2 regions of the Kocuria arenosa genome follow, and region 2 is predicted to be linked to the other one. Evidence: riboswitches for the same ligand, from Rfam matches in the RefSeq annotation. Region 2 holds a riboswitch; the other holds the start of a gene.

Region 1 (7,652 bases), on a different contig from region 2:
GAGCGCCAGGGGGCGAGCAAGGCCGACCTCGCCGCGGTGGAGGCCGCCGTGCGTCCGGCCGAGGGCGTGCCGGACCCGGTGTGCCGGTACCTGCTGGTGCGCGACGGCACCGTGGAGATCGACGAGGTCCTCCCCGGCCTCCGGGCCGGGCGCGGCGTCATCCAGGTGGAGGACGTCCCCGACCTCACTCCCCTGTTCCGGCACCGCCCGGACGACTTCCCCTACGTGGTCGCCGAGGTGGGCCGGGACGGCGGCGAGATCTGCCTGCAGCACGCCAGCCGCGTCCGGGCCGGGGACGAGCAGCAGATCGCGGGCGAGACCGAGCACCTGAAAAAGTTCCCTGGGGGCGGCTGGTCGCAGGGACGCTGGCAGCGGCACACCGAGGACGTGTGGCGGCGCAACACCGAGCAGGTGGCCGAGCAGATCGACAAGGTCGTCGCCGAGAGCGGGGCGCAGCTCGTGGTCCTGGCCGGGGACCTGCGGGCCCGGGGCCTGGTCGAGGAGCAGCTGTCCAAGGCGACGCGGGCGATGCTGAGCGTCGTCGACGCCAACACCCGCGCGGAGGGCAGCAAGTCCGCCGACTTCGACCACCAGGTCGAGGAGCGCGTGGCGGAGGTCGTGGCCCACCGTCAGCAGGGTCTGCTCGAACGGCTGGCCGAGCAGCAGGGGCGACCCGACCCCACCGCCGTCTCGGGGATGGAGCCCGTCGTCTCGGCCCTGCAGCAGGCCCAGGCGGAGACGCTGCTGATCGACGACACCCACCTGGACACGGAGCAGGAGCTCATCGCCCTGGACGCCGAGCCGTGGATCGCCGTCCAGGAGTCGGAGGCCGTGGGCGCCGGCGTGCTCGGCCGGGTCTCCGCCGACGCGGCCCTGGTGCGCGCCGCGGTGCTGACCGACGGCCGCCCCGTTTTCGTGCCGCCGGGGGCGCTGCCCCACGGCACGGACGTGGCGGCCCTGCTGCGATGGAGCGCCGCACCGGCGTCCTGACCCGGAGCGCACGAGGGGCCCCCGGTGCGGGGCCCCTCGTGCGCTTCCCGCCCGGTGGCCCCGGCGCGGGCGCCTCGCGACCCCGGCGCCGACGGCGTCCCGGGGTCACCGGGCGGGCGTCAGAGGACCAGTGCGCGGGCGGGGGTGTCCGCGGCGGACGGCCGGCCCGCGTAGGCACCCCGGTACGCGGCGGCGGGGTGGGTGCCGAGCACCTTGGTCTGGCCCGCGCCGTAGAGGTTCTCCCGGAGCGTGGTGCCCTCATAGCCGATCCGGTAGCGGCCGCGCTTCTGCAGCTCCGGCACGACCCACTCCACGAAGTCCTCGAACGAGCCCGGGGACACGTGGTAGGCGAGGTTGATGCCGTCCAGCCCGCCGTCGTCGATCCACCGCTCGAGCTCGTCCGCCACGGTCTGCGGGGAGCCGACGATCGGCACGCCCATGCCACCCATCGAGATGTGCTTCGCGACCTCCTTGACCGTCCACTTCTTGTGGGGGTCGGCCGTGGTGAAGGGGGTCAGGAAGGACTGGATCGAGTCGGTCCTGATGTACTCCAGGACGTCGTTCTCGTCGTACCGGCCCAGGTCCACGCCGGACCAGCCGCCCACGAGGCCCAGCGCGCCGTCGGTGTCCGCGTACCGCTCGTAGTCGCGGCGCTTCTGCTCGGCCTTCGCATCGGTCTCGTCGACGATCACGTGCAGCATCGCGAAGATCTTGAGGTCGTCCCGGTCCCGGCCCTGCGCCTGCGCCTCGTCGCGCAGCTTGTCGGTGACCACGCGGGTCAGGTCCGGGCGGATGCCGCCCACGAAGACCGCCTCCGCGTGGCGGCCGGCGAACGCGCGCCCGCGGGACGAGGCCCCGGCCTGGAAGATCAGCGGCGTGCGCTGCGGGGACGGCTCGGTCAGCCCGATGCCCGGCACGTCGAAGTACTTGCCGTGGTGCTGGATGGGGTGGACGAGCGCCGGGTCGGCGAAGACCCCGTTGACCCGGTCGCGCTTGACCGCGCCGTCCTCCCAGGAGCCCTCCCAGAGCTTGTAGCAGACCTCCATGAACTCCTCGGCGATCTCGTAGCGCTCGTCGTGGGAGATCTGCTCCGTCAGCCCGTGGTTCTCGGCGGCCGACTTCAGGTAGGACGTCACCACGTTGAAGCCCATCCGGCCCTTCGTGAGGTGGTCGAGGGTCGCGAACTTCCGGGCGAGCGGGTACGGCTGCTCGTAGGTGATCGCGCTGGTCACGCCGAAGCCGAGGTGCTTCGTCACGGCCGCCATCGCGGAGATCTGCATGAAGGGGTCGTTGACCGGGATCTGGGTGGCGTCCCGGATCACCGGGGCCGCGGAGTTCTGGTAGACGTCGTAGTACCCGACGACGTCCGCGAGGAACAGCGCGTCGAAGAGCCCCTTCTCCAGGAGCTGGGCGACGTCCGTCCAGTACTCGATGGTGTTGTACTCGTCCGCCCGGGAACGGGGGTGCTTCCACAAGCCGGGGGCCTGGTGTCCCACACAGGTCATGTCGAAGGCGTTCAGGGCGATGCGCTTGCTCATGGGTGTTCCTCCCGGGTCGATGCCGACCCGCGCCCGTGCGTCGTGGAGACCTGCTCGCGGGTCCGACGCACTGGTGGGCGCCGTACTTGCCGCGGAGCACGTGCACCGCGGCCCGATGTTCATCTGGGGCACCCCGCTACGGGAGAGGGTTGCCGCCCGACCAGCCAGAGCTTCGCGTCGGGACTCGTCATCGTCGTCGCAGGACAGCTTAGCGGGTCGTCCCGGACCCGGCGCAACCCCCGCGCGGCCCCCGCCGCACCGAAACGGTGCCGTTCGAGCGGGTGGACGGGGCGAGCAGCTCAGGCGGGCGGGGCGAGCCGCGGGGTCCGGCCCGGGTCCAGGGTCCAGCCGCGCCGGAGCAGGGAGCGGAGCTCGATCAGGGGGCAGGTGTCCATGACGACGTCGAGGCCGGCCCGCTCCGCCCGGGCGGCCGCGGCCTCGTCGACGACGCCCAGCTGCAGCCACACCGCCGCGGCGCCCGCGGCGATGGCCTGGTCCACGACCGCGCCGACGCGGCGGGAGTTGACGAAGCAGTCCACCACGTCGATCGGCCCCGGGACCTCGGCGAGCGTGCGGTGGCCGGGCTCGCCGTGCACCGGCTCGCCCTTCGGGTTCACCGGGATGATCGTCATGCCGAGGTCGTCCCGGATCTGCCGGGCGACCGAGTGCGCAGGACGGGCCGTGTTGCCGGTCAGTCCCACCACCGCCCACCGGCCGGGCCGGGTCATGAGGCGGTCGATGACGGCGGGGGCGTTGCGGCTCATGGCACCAGCCTGGCACGGAGCCCTCCCCTGCGCGAGGTCGCACGTGCCGGCGACCGGACCCGTGCGGGAGGGGGTCAGGAGAAGAGCGGCAGGAGGTCCGCGTGCGCGCCCAGCTCCGCGCGCTCCTGGGCGGTCAGCTCCGCCCGGCCGGTGCCCACGCGGGCGAAGTGCTCGTCGCTCCAGTGCTCCAGCGGTTCCCGCTCCCACAGGTCGGTGAGGACCCGGCGGACCTCGGCGAGCCCGTCCACGGCGGGGCCCGGGGAGCCGTCGAGGTGCTGGATCAGGTCCAGGTGGTGCACCGTGGCCTCCACCGTGAGCGCGCTCAGCAGGTCCTCGACGCGCAGCACGTGCCCCTGGGTGCGGACGGCGCCGCCGCTGCCGCAGTGCCCCGCCGCGTGCACGAGCGCCCGGGCGGTCTCCCGGTAGAGCGCGCGCACCGGCTCCCAGTCCAGGACCATGGACGCGGCCACGCGAGCCTGGCGCCGCCCCTCGGCGACTCCCGCGTGGTCGCCGCCCCGGTCCGCCCACCAGGTGGCGGCGTCCCGGTCCGGGCGGGCGGTCGTGGGGGTGTGCAGGGCGACCAGCCCCCGCTGCGCGTCCATCGTGCAGCGGTGGGTGAGGTCCCGGACCGACCACCCCGTGCACCCCGTGGCGGCCCAGGAGTCGTCGTCGCCGAGGCCGTCGAGGACCGCGCCGATCGCCGTGCAGGCGTCGCGCACCAGGTCCGCCCGGCCCGGGGTTCTGCGGCTCGTCATGGGTCCATGGTGGGGCACGGAGGTCGCGCGTGCCAGCGATGTGTCGCGACGATCACGGATGCGACGGATTTGCCAGGGAACACGCCGAGGACGTTCAATTGGTGACGTCACCATCCGGAGCGGCTGAGAGACCTGGCTCGTCGACGTCGCAGCAACCGGCACGGATCCGTCTGATCCTCCGTGCGAGGTGCTAATGCCAGGACCGATGGAGTTGATCATGAGCACTTCTCTGCTGAGCTCTGCGCCGTCCGCCGCGCCGGGCACCCCGAAGCGCGCGTTCTCCGTGGCGTTCGAGCACGTCGGCAAGGCCTTCCCGTCCGGCCGCGAGACGCACCACGTCCTGCAGGACATCGACGTCACGGCCCGGCCCGGCGAGGTGCTGGCGGTCCTGGGGCCCTCGGGGTGCGGCAAGTCCACGCTCCTGCGGGCGGCGGCGGGGCTCGACACCGCCTCGGCGGGCCGGGTGCTCATCGACGGCACCCCCGTGTCCGGGATCGACCCGCGCTGCGCGGTCGCCTTCCAGGAGCCCCGCCTGCTGCCGTGGCGCTCCGTGCGCGAGAACGTCCGCCTGGGCCTGCCCCGCGGGCTCCCCCGGGACGAGGGGGACGCCGTGATCGACGACCTGCTGCGCCTGGTCGGGCTCACCGCGCACGCCGGCCACCGTCCCCGCGCGATCTCCGGCGGCATGGCCCAGCGGGCGTCCCTGGCCCGGGCCCTCGCCCGCACTCCCGGGGTCCTGCTGCTGGACGAGCCCTTCGGCGCGCTCGACGCCCTGACCCGCCTGAAGATGCAGGACCTCCTGCTCACGATCCACGCGGCCCAGCCCACCACCGTCCTGCTCGTCACCCACGACGTCGACGAGGCGCTGCAGCTCGCGGACCGGATCGTGGTCCTGGGCCGGACCGGACCCACCGCTCCCGCCTCGATCAGCACGATCCTCGCCGTCCCCGGCGAGCGACCCCGGGACCGGGCCTCCGAGGTCCTCGCCGAGCTGCGCGTGCAGCTCCTCGGCCACCTCGGCGTCGACACCCACCACCCCGCGACCCGCTGACGCGGCCCGCTCCCACTCCTCTTCCCGGACCCGTCGCGGCGCCCGCCCGCGACGCCCCGCACCGTCCGCCCACCCCGAAAGGCTCCGCCATGGCCCTGCCCCAGCGTTCCGTCCGCACGATCCCCGCGCTCGCCGCCGTCCTGGCCCTCGGCCTGACCGGGTGCATGGCCGGTGAGGGCTCCGGCGAGGCCCCCGCGGAGGCCGCCGGGGACGGCACCGTCCGCGTGGACTGGGCCACCTACAACCCGCTCTCCGTGGTGATCAAGGAGAAGGGCTGGCTCGAGACCGCGTTCGCCGAGGAGGGCATCGAGGTGGAGTGGGTGCAGTCGGCCGGGTCGAACAAGGCCAACGAGGCGCTGCGCGCGGAGGCGGTGGACATCGGCTCCACCGCCGGCTCCGCGGCGCTGCTGGCCCGCAGCAACGGCACCCCGATCCAGGTGATCGACCTCTACTCGCAGCCGGAGTGGTCCGCCCTGGTCACCGGCGCCGGCAGCGAGGTGCAGGAGGTCGCTGACCTCGAGGGCCGCACCGTGGCCGCGACCAAGGGCACCGACCCGTACTTCTTCCTGCTCCAGGCCCTCGATGAGGCCGGGGTGGACGCCGGGGACGTCACGATCCAGAACCTGCAGCACGCGGACGGCCGGGCCGCCCTGGAGAACGGCCAGGTGGACGCCTGGTCCGGGCTCGACCCGATCATGGCCGCCGCGGAGGAGAACGGCGCGGAGCTGTTCTACCGCAACGTCGACTTCAACACCTACGGCTTCCTCAACGCCCACGAGAGCTTCCTCGAGGAGCAGCCCGAGGCCGCCCAGACCGTGGTGGACGTCTACGCCTACGCCCGGGAGTGGGCGCAGGAGAACCCCGAGGAGACCGCGCAGCTGCTCTCCGAGGCGGCCGGGATCGAGCTGTCGGTGGCCGGGAAGGTGCTCGAGCGCACCAACCTGGACATCGACCACGTGCCCGGCGACGAGCAGCTGGCGGTCCTGGAGAAGGTCGGGCCGATCTTCGTCGAGTCCGACGACGTGGCCGGTCAGGAGCAGATCGACGAGGCGCTCGGGAGCATCGTGGAGAGCTCCTATGCCGAGAACGCCGACGCCTCCCGCGCGGCCGAGCTGGTCGGGGGCCAGCAGTGACGCAGCCGCTGAGCCCCGCCGCGGAGGCGGAGCGCGTCGAGGACGCCCCCGCAGCAGCGGCCGCCCCCCGGCGGCGGCCGCTGCTGCGCACCGTGCTGGGCCTGCTGCTGCCCGCGGCGCTGCTGGTGCTGTGGCACGTGCTGTCCACCGCCGGGGTCTTCAGCGCCGTGCAGCTGCCGGCCCCCCTCGCGGTGCTCGAGGCCGGGATCGGCCTGCTGGCCGGCGGGGACCTCTGGACCCACGTGGGCATCTCGACCCAGCGCGTGCTGATCGGCTTCCTGATCGGCGCGGGGCTCGGACTCGTGGCCGGGTCCTTCATCGGCCTCTCCCGCTGGGGCTCCACGCTGGTGGGCCCCACGATCGGGGCGTTCCGCGCGGTGCCGTCCCTGGCGTGGGTGCCGCTGCTGCTGCTGTGGATCGGTCTCGGCGAGGACTCCAAGGTCACGCTGGTGGCCATCGGTGCGTTCTTCCCCGTCTACACCACCGTCTCCGCGGCCCTGCAGCACGTGGACCGCAACCTCCTCGAGGCGGCACGGGCCTTCGGGCTCCACGGGCTGCGCCTGCTCACCACGGTGCAGCTGCCGGCCGTCATGCCGTCGGTGATCTCCGGGCTGCGCCTGGCCCTGGCCCAGGCGTGGCTGTTCCTCGTGGCCGCCGAGCTGCTGGGGGCGTCCATGGGCCTGGGCTGGCTGCTCACCGACTCGCAGAACAACGGCCGCACCGACCGCCTGCTGCTGGCGATCGTCCTGCTGGCGGTGCTCGGCAAGGCCTCGGACGCGCTGCTGGGCGTGTTCGAGAAGTGGGCCGTCAAGAAATGGGCCTGACACGTGCGCCTGGCACCGTGGACCCGTCCGGGCGAGCAGGAGCCGTGCGAGCAGGAACCGGGCGGACGGCGGCCGTGCGAGCACGAACCGCACGGACAGATCTCGCGCAGACTGGAACCGAGCAGGCAGGAACCGGGCAGGCCGGGTCCGTGCCGACAGGAAAGGACCGCAGCACCGTGAGCCAGAGCTGGAGCAATCCCTCCTCCCCCACCCCGAATCCCGCGCTCGTCTCCGACGAGGCCCGGATCGCGTTCTGGGAGGACCAGGCGTCCCGGCTGGACTGGGCCGAGCCGTGGACGACGGCCCACCGCTTCGAGGCCCCGCAGCGGATCGGCACGGACGAGGACGGCAGCCCCACCTGGTCGGTCCCGGAGATCGCGTGGTTCGAGGGCGGGAAGCTGAACGTGGCCCACAACTGCGTGGACCGCCACGTCGAGGCCGGCCGCGGCGCGCACGTGGCCCTGTACTTCGAGGGCGAGCCCGGGGACCGGCTGGTCTACACCTACGCCGACCTGCAGCGGGAGGTCTCCCGCGCCGCCAACGCCCTGCTCGCCCTGGGCGTGGAGCAGGGCGACCGAGTGGTGATCTATCTGCCCG
Region 2 (7,652 bases):
GGCTAGGGTGATGGACAGAAGCAACCTCAGAGTATTCCAGGGATACTCGCCGGTTGCGTACAATGAAAGTCCCTCCCGGGACGGATAAGGAGCCATCATGGGAATCATCAGCTGGATCATCCTCGGCCTCATCGCCGGCGCCCTCGCCAAGCTCATCATGCCGGGCAGCCAGGGCGGCGGCATCATCGTCACCATCGTCCTCGGCATCGTCGGGGCCCTCCTCGGAGGCTTCCTGGGCTCGCTGATCGGCATCGGGGACCTGGAGTCCGCGTTCGACATCGGCACCATCATCACCGCCGTCGTGGGAGCCCTCATCGTGCTCTTCATCTGGGGCGCGGTCTCCGGCCGCAAGGGTCGCGCCACGCGCTGACCCGACCCCGTCGGTCGCCGAGGCCCCGTCCACCGTTTCCGGTGGACGGGGCCTCGGTCCGTCCCGGGCCGGGCACCCCGGCCCGCCGGAGGCGCGGGACCGGGGACGCCGGCTGGGGGATACTGGGGCCATGACGCCCCCCGCCTCCCCTCCACGCGCCCGCCCGACGCCCGAGCTGAGCGCGCTGGCCGCCGCAGGTCCCCGCAGGATCAGCGTCCTCGGCTCGACCGGCTCGATCGGCACCCAGGCGCTCGACGTCGTGCGGGCCGCCCGCGGGCTCGAGGGCGCGGCCCCGTTCACCGTGGTCGCCCTCGCCGCCGGAGCACGCCATCTCGAGCTGCTCGCCGACCAGGCCGTCGAGACCCGCGCCGCGGTCGTGGCGACCAGCGGCACCGGTCAGGACGCCGCCCGGCTGGCCCGTCTGATCGCGGAGCGGGCCGCGGCCGCCGGGGCGGCGGGCTACCGCCCCGGCATCGAGCACGGGCCCGGTGCGGCGTCCGCGGCCGCCGCACATCCCGGCGCGGATCTCGTGCTCAACGGCATCACCGGCTCCATCGGGCTCGCCCCCACGCTGGCGGCGCTGCGGGCCGGGCATAAGCTCGCGCTGGCGAACAAGGAGTCGCTGATCGCCGGCGGCGCCCTCGTGAAGGCCGCCGCCGCGGCCACCGGGGACCCGGACGCCCTGATCCCCGTGGACTCCGAGCACTCGGCGCTGGCGCAGGCGCTGCGCGGCGGCACCGCCGGAGAGGTCGACCGGCTCGTGCTGACGGCCTCCGGCGGACCGTTCCGCGGCCGGTCCCGCGCGGAGCTGGAGTCGGTCACGCCGCAGGACGCGTTGCGCCACCCGACCTGGGACATGGGCCTGATGGTGACGACGAACTCGGCGTCCATGGTGAACAAGGCCCTCGAGGTGCTCGAGGCCCACCTGCTCTTCGACGTCCCCCTCGAGCGCATCGACGTGGTGGTCCACCCCCAGTCGGTCGTGCACTCCATGGTCCAGTTCGTGGACGGCTCCACCCTCGCCCAGGCCTCGCCCCCGGACATGCGCCTGCCCATCGCCCTCGGCCTGGCCTGGCCCCACCGGGTGCCCGGCGCCGCCCGGCCGTGCGACTGGACGCGCGCCACGGAGTGGACCTTCGAGCCCCTCGACCCGGTGGCGTTCCCGGCCGTCGAGCTCATCAAGGCGGCGGGGGAGCGGGGCGGGACCTTCCCCGCCGTGTTCAACGCGGCCAACGAGGAGGCGGTGCACGCCTTCCACGACGGCCGGATCCGGTTCCCCGCCATCGTGGACACGGTCGAGGCGGTGCTGGGCGAGCACGACGACGGCGGCCCGCTGGAGCTCGAGGCCGTGCTGGCGGCCGAGCGCTGGGCCCGCCACCGGGCCCGCGAGGTCCTCGCCCGCTGACGGGACGGGAGCCGCCCCCGCCGCACGTGCTAGTGTGTCGGGCGGATGACGAGTCCCAGCGCGAAGCCCTGGCTTGCTGGGCGGCAACCCTCTCCCGTAGTGGGGTGCCCCAGGTGAACCATCCGGCACCGGCCATCGACGGCCGGCGGCAAGTACGGTCCGACCGCGCACGCGCCCTCCGGCGCGCCCTCGACCGTGGCCGCCGGACCCACGGCGCCGGTCGAGACCTCGGACACCCCGGACCCACGGAAAGGCACCACATGCGATCGCAGCGCCTCCCCCTCCTCGCCCTGGCCACGACCCTCGGCCTCACCCTCACCGCCTGCGGCGGCTCCGGCGGGGAGTCCTCCGGCGAGGGCGCCCTCGCCGACGGCAAGGTCACCATCGGCGTCGTCGGCTCCCACCCGACCCACGACGTCCTCCAGCAGCTGGCCGAGGAGCAGGGCGTCACCGTCGAGTACGTCGACTTCTCCGACTACAACCAGCCCAACCCGGCCACCGAGTCCGGCGACGTGGACATGACCTGGTTCCAGCACGTCCCCTTCCTCGCGGACTACAACAACTCCGCCGGTGGCTCGATCACCCCCATCGGCTCGACGTCGATCTACCCGCTGGGCCTGTACTCCAACGAGCACGACTCCGTGGAGCAGTTCCAGGAGGGCGACGAGATCGCCGTGCCCAACGACGCCGTGAACCTCTCCCGGGCCCTGCTCGTGCTCGAGTCCGCCGGCCTCGTCGAGCTGACCAGCGACACCCTCATCCCCACGGAGCTCGACGTCGACACCGAGGCCTCGAAGGTGCGGGTCACCCCGGTCTCCGCGGAGCAGACGGTGCTCTCCCTCGACTCGGTGGCCGGCTCGGTGATCAACAACGACTTCCTCGCCCGCGCGGACATCGACCCGAAGTCCGCACTGGCCCAGGACGACCCGGAGGCGGAGGGCTCGCGCGCCTACGTCAACCTGTTCACCACGACGGAGGAGCTCGCCGACGACGAGACCCTCCGGCAGGTCGCGGACCTCTACCACGAGCAGGCCGTGATCGACGCCGAGATGCAGGAGACCAAGGACACCGCCGTGCCGCTGCAGCTGGAGCCGGAGGAGCTCCAGGAGCTGACCACCCGCTACCAGCAGGAGCTGAAGGACCAGGAGCAGTGAGCGCGGCGGTCCCCGCCGGGCCGTCCGCCACCGGGCGCCCGGACGAGGTGCTCGTCTCCTTCCGCAACGTCTCCAAGACCTTCCGCACCGGCTCGGGGCGCGCGGCGCGCGAGGTGGTGGCGGTCGACGACGTCAGCCTCGACGTCCGCCGCGGCGAGATCTTCGGGGTGATCGGCTACTCCGGGGCGGGCAAGTCCACCCTCGTGCGCCTCATCAACGGGCTCGAGCCCGTGTCCTCGGGGTCCCTGACCGTGGAGGGCTTCGAGGTGGCCGGGCGGCGCGAGACCGAGCTGGCGCCGGTCCGGCAGGAGATCGGCATGATCTTCCAGCAGTTCAACCTCTTCACCTCCCGCACCGTCGCCGGCAACGTCGAGTACCCGCTCAAGCGGGCCGGCTGGCCGAAGGAGGAGCGCCGGGCCCGGGTGGCCGAGCTGCTCGAGTTCGTGGGCCTGTCCGCGCGCGCCGGCAACTACCCGGAGCAGCTCTCCGGCGGGCAGAAGCAGCGCGTGGGCATCGCCCGCGCCCTGGCCACCAGCCCGAAGCTGCTCCTGGCCGACGAGTCGACGAGCGCCCTCGACCCGGAGACCACGCAGGAGGTGCTGCAGGTGCTGCAGCGGGTCAACCGGGAGCTGGGCATCACGATCGTGATCATCACCCACGAGATGGACGTGGTCCGGGCGATCGCCGACCGCGTGGCCGTGATGCAGGACGGGAAGGTCGTGGAGCACGGCTCCACCGTGGACATCTTCGCCCGGCCCCGCACCGAGACCGCCCGCCGCTTCGTCTCCTCCGTCCTGCACTCGGTGCCCGACGCCCGCGAGGTGGAGCGGCTGCGCCGCGCCCACCGCGGGCGCCTGGTGATCGTGGACGTCGGCGACGGCGTGGACATCGGCGGGGTGCTCTCCGACGGCGCCGCCCGCGGTGTCCGCTTCACCATCGCCTACGGCGGGATCAGCGTGCTCCAGGAGCAGTCGTTCGGGTCGCTGACCTTCGAGCTGACCGGCGAGGACACGGACGTGCAGGCCGTGGTCGACGCGATGTCCCGCATCACGACCCTGAGAGAGGTGGCCGCGTGAACGACTGGTCCGTCCTGGGACCCGAGCTGCTGTCCGCGCTCGGGGAGACCCTCTACATGGTGGCCGTCACGCTGCTGCTCGCCGGTCTGCTCGGCCTGCTCGTGGGCGTGGGCCTCTACGTCACCCGCCGGGGCAACATCCTGGAGCACCGGGCGGTGCACGAGGGCCTCAACCTCGTGGTGAACTTCGTCCGGCCGATCCCGTTCATCATCCTGCTCGCCGCGCTCGGACCGGTGACCCAGGGAGTCGTCGGGACGCGGCTGGGACCCAACGCGGCGATCTTCGCGATGACCATCGGGGCGATGTTCGCGGTGGCTCGCATCGTCGAGCAGAACCTGATGAGCGTGGACCCCGGCGTCGTCGAGGCGGCCCGTTCGATGGGGGTCTCCCGGGCCGGGATCATCACCACGGTGATCCTGCCCGAGGCGCTGGGCCCCCTGGTGCTCGGCTACACCTTCCTCGTCATCGGCATCACGGACATGTCCGCGATGGCCGGGGCCATCGGCGCCGGCGGCTTGGGCGACTTCGCCCTGCGCCTGGGCTACCAGCGGTTCAACGACGAGGTCACGTGGGCGGCCGTCGCCGTCATCGTGGTCCTGGTCCAGCTCGTGCAGGTGGTGGGCAACCGGCTGGCCCGCCGGATCCTGCGCCGCTGAGGCGTTCCGCCCGGCGCCCTCCGACGGCCGGTCGCCTCCTCCGGGAGGCGACCGGCCGTCGTCGTGGCCTGGTGCGCCTGCCACGCACCGTCCAGGATGGTGGTGCAGACTGGTCCTCGCCGTGCCGAGCGCACGGCCCCGTCCCCGGCGCCCGCCGGGGACCCTCGACGATCCCGGGAGGTCCGACGGATGGGCGTCGTGCTGTTCCTCGTGGGCGTGCTGCTGGCCGCCGTCGCCATCGCGGTCTCCATCGCCCTCCACGAGATCGGCCACCTGGTGCCGGCCAAGCTCTTCGGCGTGCGCGTCACGCAGTACATGGTGGGCTTCGGGCGCACCGTGTTCTCCCGCCGGCGGGGCGAGACGGAGTACGGGCTCAAGGCGGTCCCGCTGGGCGGCTACATCTCGATGGTCGGGATGTACCCGCCGCCGCGCGCGGGCACGACGGCCCGCGCCTCGAGCACCGGCGTGTTCCAGCAGCTGGCGGCCGAGGCGCGCGGCGCCGCCGTCGACCAGCTCGCCCCCGGCGACGAGGACCGCGTGTTCTACCGGCTGCCCGTGTGGAAGCGGGTCGTGATCATGCTCGGCGGCCCGGTGATGAACCTCCTGCTCGGCGCCCTGTGCCTCGCCGTCCTGCTCTCCGGCTTCGGGACGGCGACGCCCACCACGACGGTCGCCTGGGTCTCCGAGTGCGTGGTGGCCGCCGAGCGCCAGGCCGCCGGGCAGACCGAGTGCCGGCCGGAGGACCCCCAGGCCCCCGCGAACGCCGCCGGGCTGCGCCCCGGGGACGTCGTCACGGCCGTCGACGGCGCCCCGGTCGCCTCCTGGGACGAGCTCACCGGCCGGATCCGGGAACGGGCCGGGGAGCGGATCCCGGTGGTGGTCGAGCGGGACGGGCGGACCGTGTCCTCGGCGCTCACCCCCATCCTGTCGTCGCGCCCCGTGCTGGACGCCTCCGGCGCCGCCGTGACCGGCGAGGACGGCGCCCCCCGCTACGAGGAGGTCGGGTTCATCGGCATCAGCCCCACGACCGAGCCCGTCCGGCAGCCGCTGACCGCGGTGCCCGGGGCGGTGCTCGACGGGCTGCAGCAGATCGCCGGGGTGGTGCTGCACCTGCCGCAGCGGGTCTACGAGGTGGGGGAGGCGGCGTTCTCCGACGCGCCGCGGGACCCCGACGGTCCGATCTCCGTGGTCGGGGTCGGCCGGATCTCGGGGGAGATCGCCGCGCACGAGGAGATCGCGCTGCGGGACAAGGCCGCCTCCCTCGTGGGCCTGGTCGGCTCCGTCAACCTGGCCCTGTTCGTCTTCAACCTGCTCCCGCTGCTGCCCCTCGACGGCGGGCACGTCGCCGGGGCGCTGTGGGAGGCGCTGCGGCGGGGCAGCGCCCGGCTGCTGGGCCGCCGCGACCCCGGCCCGTTCGACCCCGCCCGGCTGCTGCCGGTGACCTACGCGGTGGCCGTGCTGATGATCGGGATGTCCGTGCTGCTGATCTACGCGGACATCGTCAAGCCGGTCCGGCTGTTCTGAGTCCGCCCCCGGCGGTCCGGACCCGGGGCCGCCGGGCGTTCGGCGAGGGAGGAATCACCCTCCGCCGCCCGGGGTCCGCCCCGGAGCATGGGGCACAATGGGAACCGGCGACGGGCCCGGCGAGCGGGTCCCGGCGCCACCGCTCCAGCTCCTGCCCTCGATTCCTCGGAGGAACTCCTTGACCCCGGTCAGCCTCGGCATGCCCGCCGCGCCCCAGCCCGTCCTCTCCCCGCGCCGGAAGACCCGGCAGATCCGGGTCGGGTCCGTGGGCGTCGGCTCCGACTCGCCGGTGAGCGTGCAGTCCATGACGACCACCCCCACCACGGACATCAACGCGACCCTGCAGCAGATCGCCGAGCTCAACGCCACCGGCTGCGACATCGTGCGGGTGGCGTGCCCGTCCCAGGACGACGCCGACGCCCTGCCGATCATCGCCATGAAGTCCCCGATCCCGGTGATCGCCGACATCCACTTCCAGCCGAAGTACGTCTACGCCGCCATCGAGGCCGGGTGCGCGGCCGTGCGCGTGAACCCGGGCAACATCCGCAAGTTCGACGACCAGGTCGGCCAGATCGCCCGCGAGGCCAAGGCCGCCGGGGTGTCCATCCGGATCGGCGTGAACGCGGGCTCCCTCGACCAGCGGATCATGGACAAGTACGGCAAGGCCACGCCCGAGGCGCTCGTGGAGTCCGCCGTGTGGGAGGCGTCCCTGTTCGAGGAGCACGACTTCCACGACTTCAAGATCTCCGTCAAGCACAACGACCCGGTCACCATGGTCCGGGCCTACCAGCTGCTCGCCGAGCGCGGCGACTGGCCCCTGCACCTCGGCGTGACCGAGGCGGGCCCCGCCTTCCAGGGCACCATCAAGTCCGCCACGGCCTTCGGCGCCCTGCTGTCCCAGGGCATCGGCGACACCATCCGGGTGTCCCTCTCGGCGCCGCCGGTCGAGGAGGTCAAGGTCGGCAACCAGATCCTGCAGTCCCTGGGCCTGCGCCCGCGCAAGCTCGAGATCGTCTCCTGCCCCTCGTGCGGCCGCGCCCAGGTGGACGTCTACACGCTCGCCGACGAGGTGACGGCGGGTCTGGAGGGCCTCACCGTCCCGCTGCGGGTGGCCGTGATGGGCTGCGTCGTCAACGGCCCGGGCGAGGCCCGCGAGGCCGACCTCGGCGTGGCCTCCGGCAACGGCAAGGGCCAGATCTTCGTCAAGGGCGAGGTCGTGAAGACCGTCCCCGAGGACCTCATCGTGGAGACCCTGATCGAGGAGGCCAACCGCATCGCCGCCGAGATGGAGACGGACGAGAACGGGGAGACCACGGCGGGCAGTCCCGTCGTGAGCGTCAGCTGACGGGCCGGTGACGAGCGGGTGAGGACGCAGCGGAGGACGGCGCCGCGGCTGGTGCCGGCGGGGGAGGTCGATCCGGCCCAGCTGGACCGGCTGCTCGAGGCGGACCCGGTCGCCCACGCGTT

Evidence for each region. Region 2 has a riboswitch for S-adenosylmethionine ahead of ACFYE3_RS11620 (MetQ/NlpA family ABC transporter substrate-binding protein). Riboswitches for the same ligand answer to the same signal wherever they lie in the genome.
Region 1: another riboswitch for S-adenosylmethionine. It lies ahead of ACFYE3_RS00880 (ABC transporter ATP-binding protein); the one in region 2 lies ahead of ACFYE3_RS11620 (MetQ/NlpA family ABC transporter substrate-binding protein).

The regions. Positions count from the first base shown of each region.
Region 1 is NZ_JBHZTA010000001.1:183,809-191,460, reverse strand. It holds gene ACFYE3_RS00900 (baeRF2 domain-containing protein) at 1-990, shown strand, start outside; gene ACFYE3_RS00895 (LLM class flavin-dependent oxidoreductase) at 1,110-2,528, opposite strand; SAM riboswitch class IV at 2,606-2,720, opposite strand; gene ACFYE3_RS00890 (CoA-binding protein) at 2,828-3,292, opposite strand; gene ACFYE3_RS00885 (maleylpyruvate isomerase N-terminal domain-containing protein) at 3,367-4,047, opposite strand; SAM riboswitch class I at 4,155-4,259, shown strand; gene ACFYE3_RS00880 (ABC transporter ATP-binding protein) at 4,265-5,098, shown strand; gene ACFYE3_RS00875 (aliphatic sulfonate ABC transporter substrate-binding protein) at 5,188-6,231, shown strand; gene ACFYE3_RS00870 (ABC transporter permease) at 6,228-7,055, shown strand; gene ACFYE3_RS00865 (AMP-binding protein) at 7,232-7,652, shown strand, end outside.
Region 2 is NZ_JBHZTA010000006.1:78,138-85,789, reverse strand. It holds gene ACFYE3_RS11630 (GlsB/YeaQ/YmgE family stress response membrane protein) at 98-370, shown strand; gene dxr (1-deoxy-D-xylulose-5-phosphate reductoisomerase) at 501-1,775, shown strand; SAM riboswitch class IV at 1,820-1,936, shown strand; gene ACFYE3_RS11620 (MetQ/NlpA family ABC transporter substrate-binding protein) at 2,036-2,929, shown strand; gene ACFYE3_RS11615 (methionine ABC transporter ATP-binding protein) at 2,926-4,005, shown strand; gene ACFYE3_RS11610 (methionine ABC transporter permease) at 4,062-4,661, shown strand; gene ACFYE3_RS11605 (M50 family metallopeptidase) at 4,851-6,185, shown strand; gene ispG (flavodoxin-dependent (E)-4-hydroxy-3-methylbut-2-enyl-diphosphate synthase) at 6,364-7,530, shown strand; gene ACFYE3_RS11595 (GNAT family N-acetyltransferase) at 7,549-7,652, shown strand, end outside.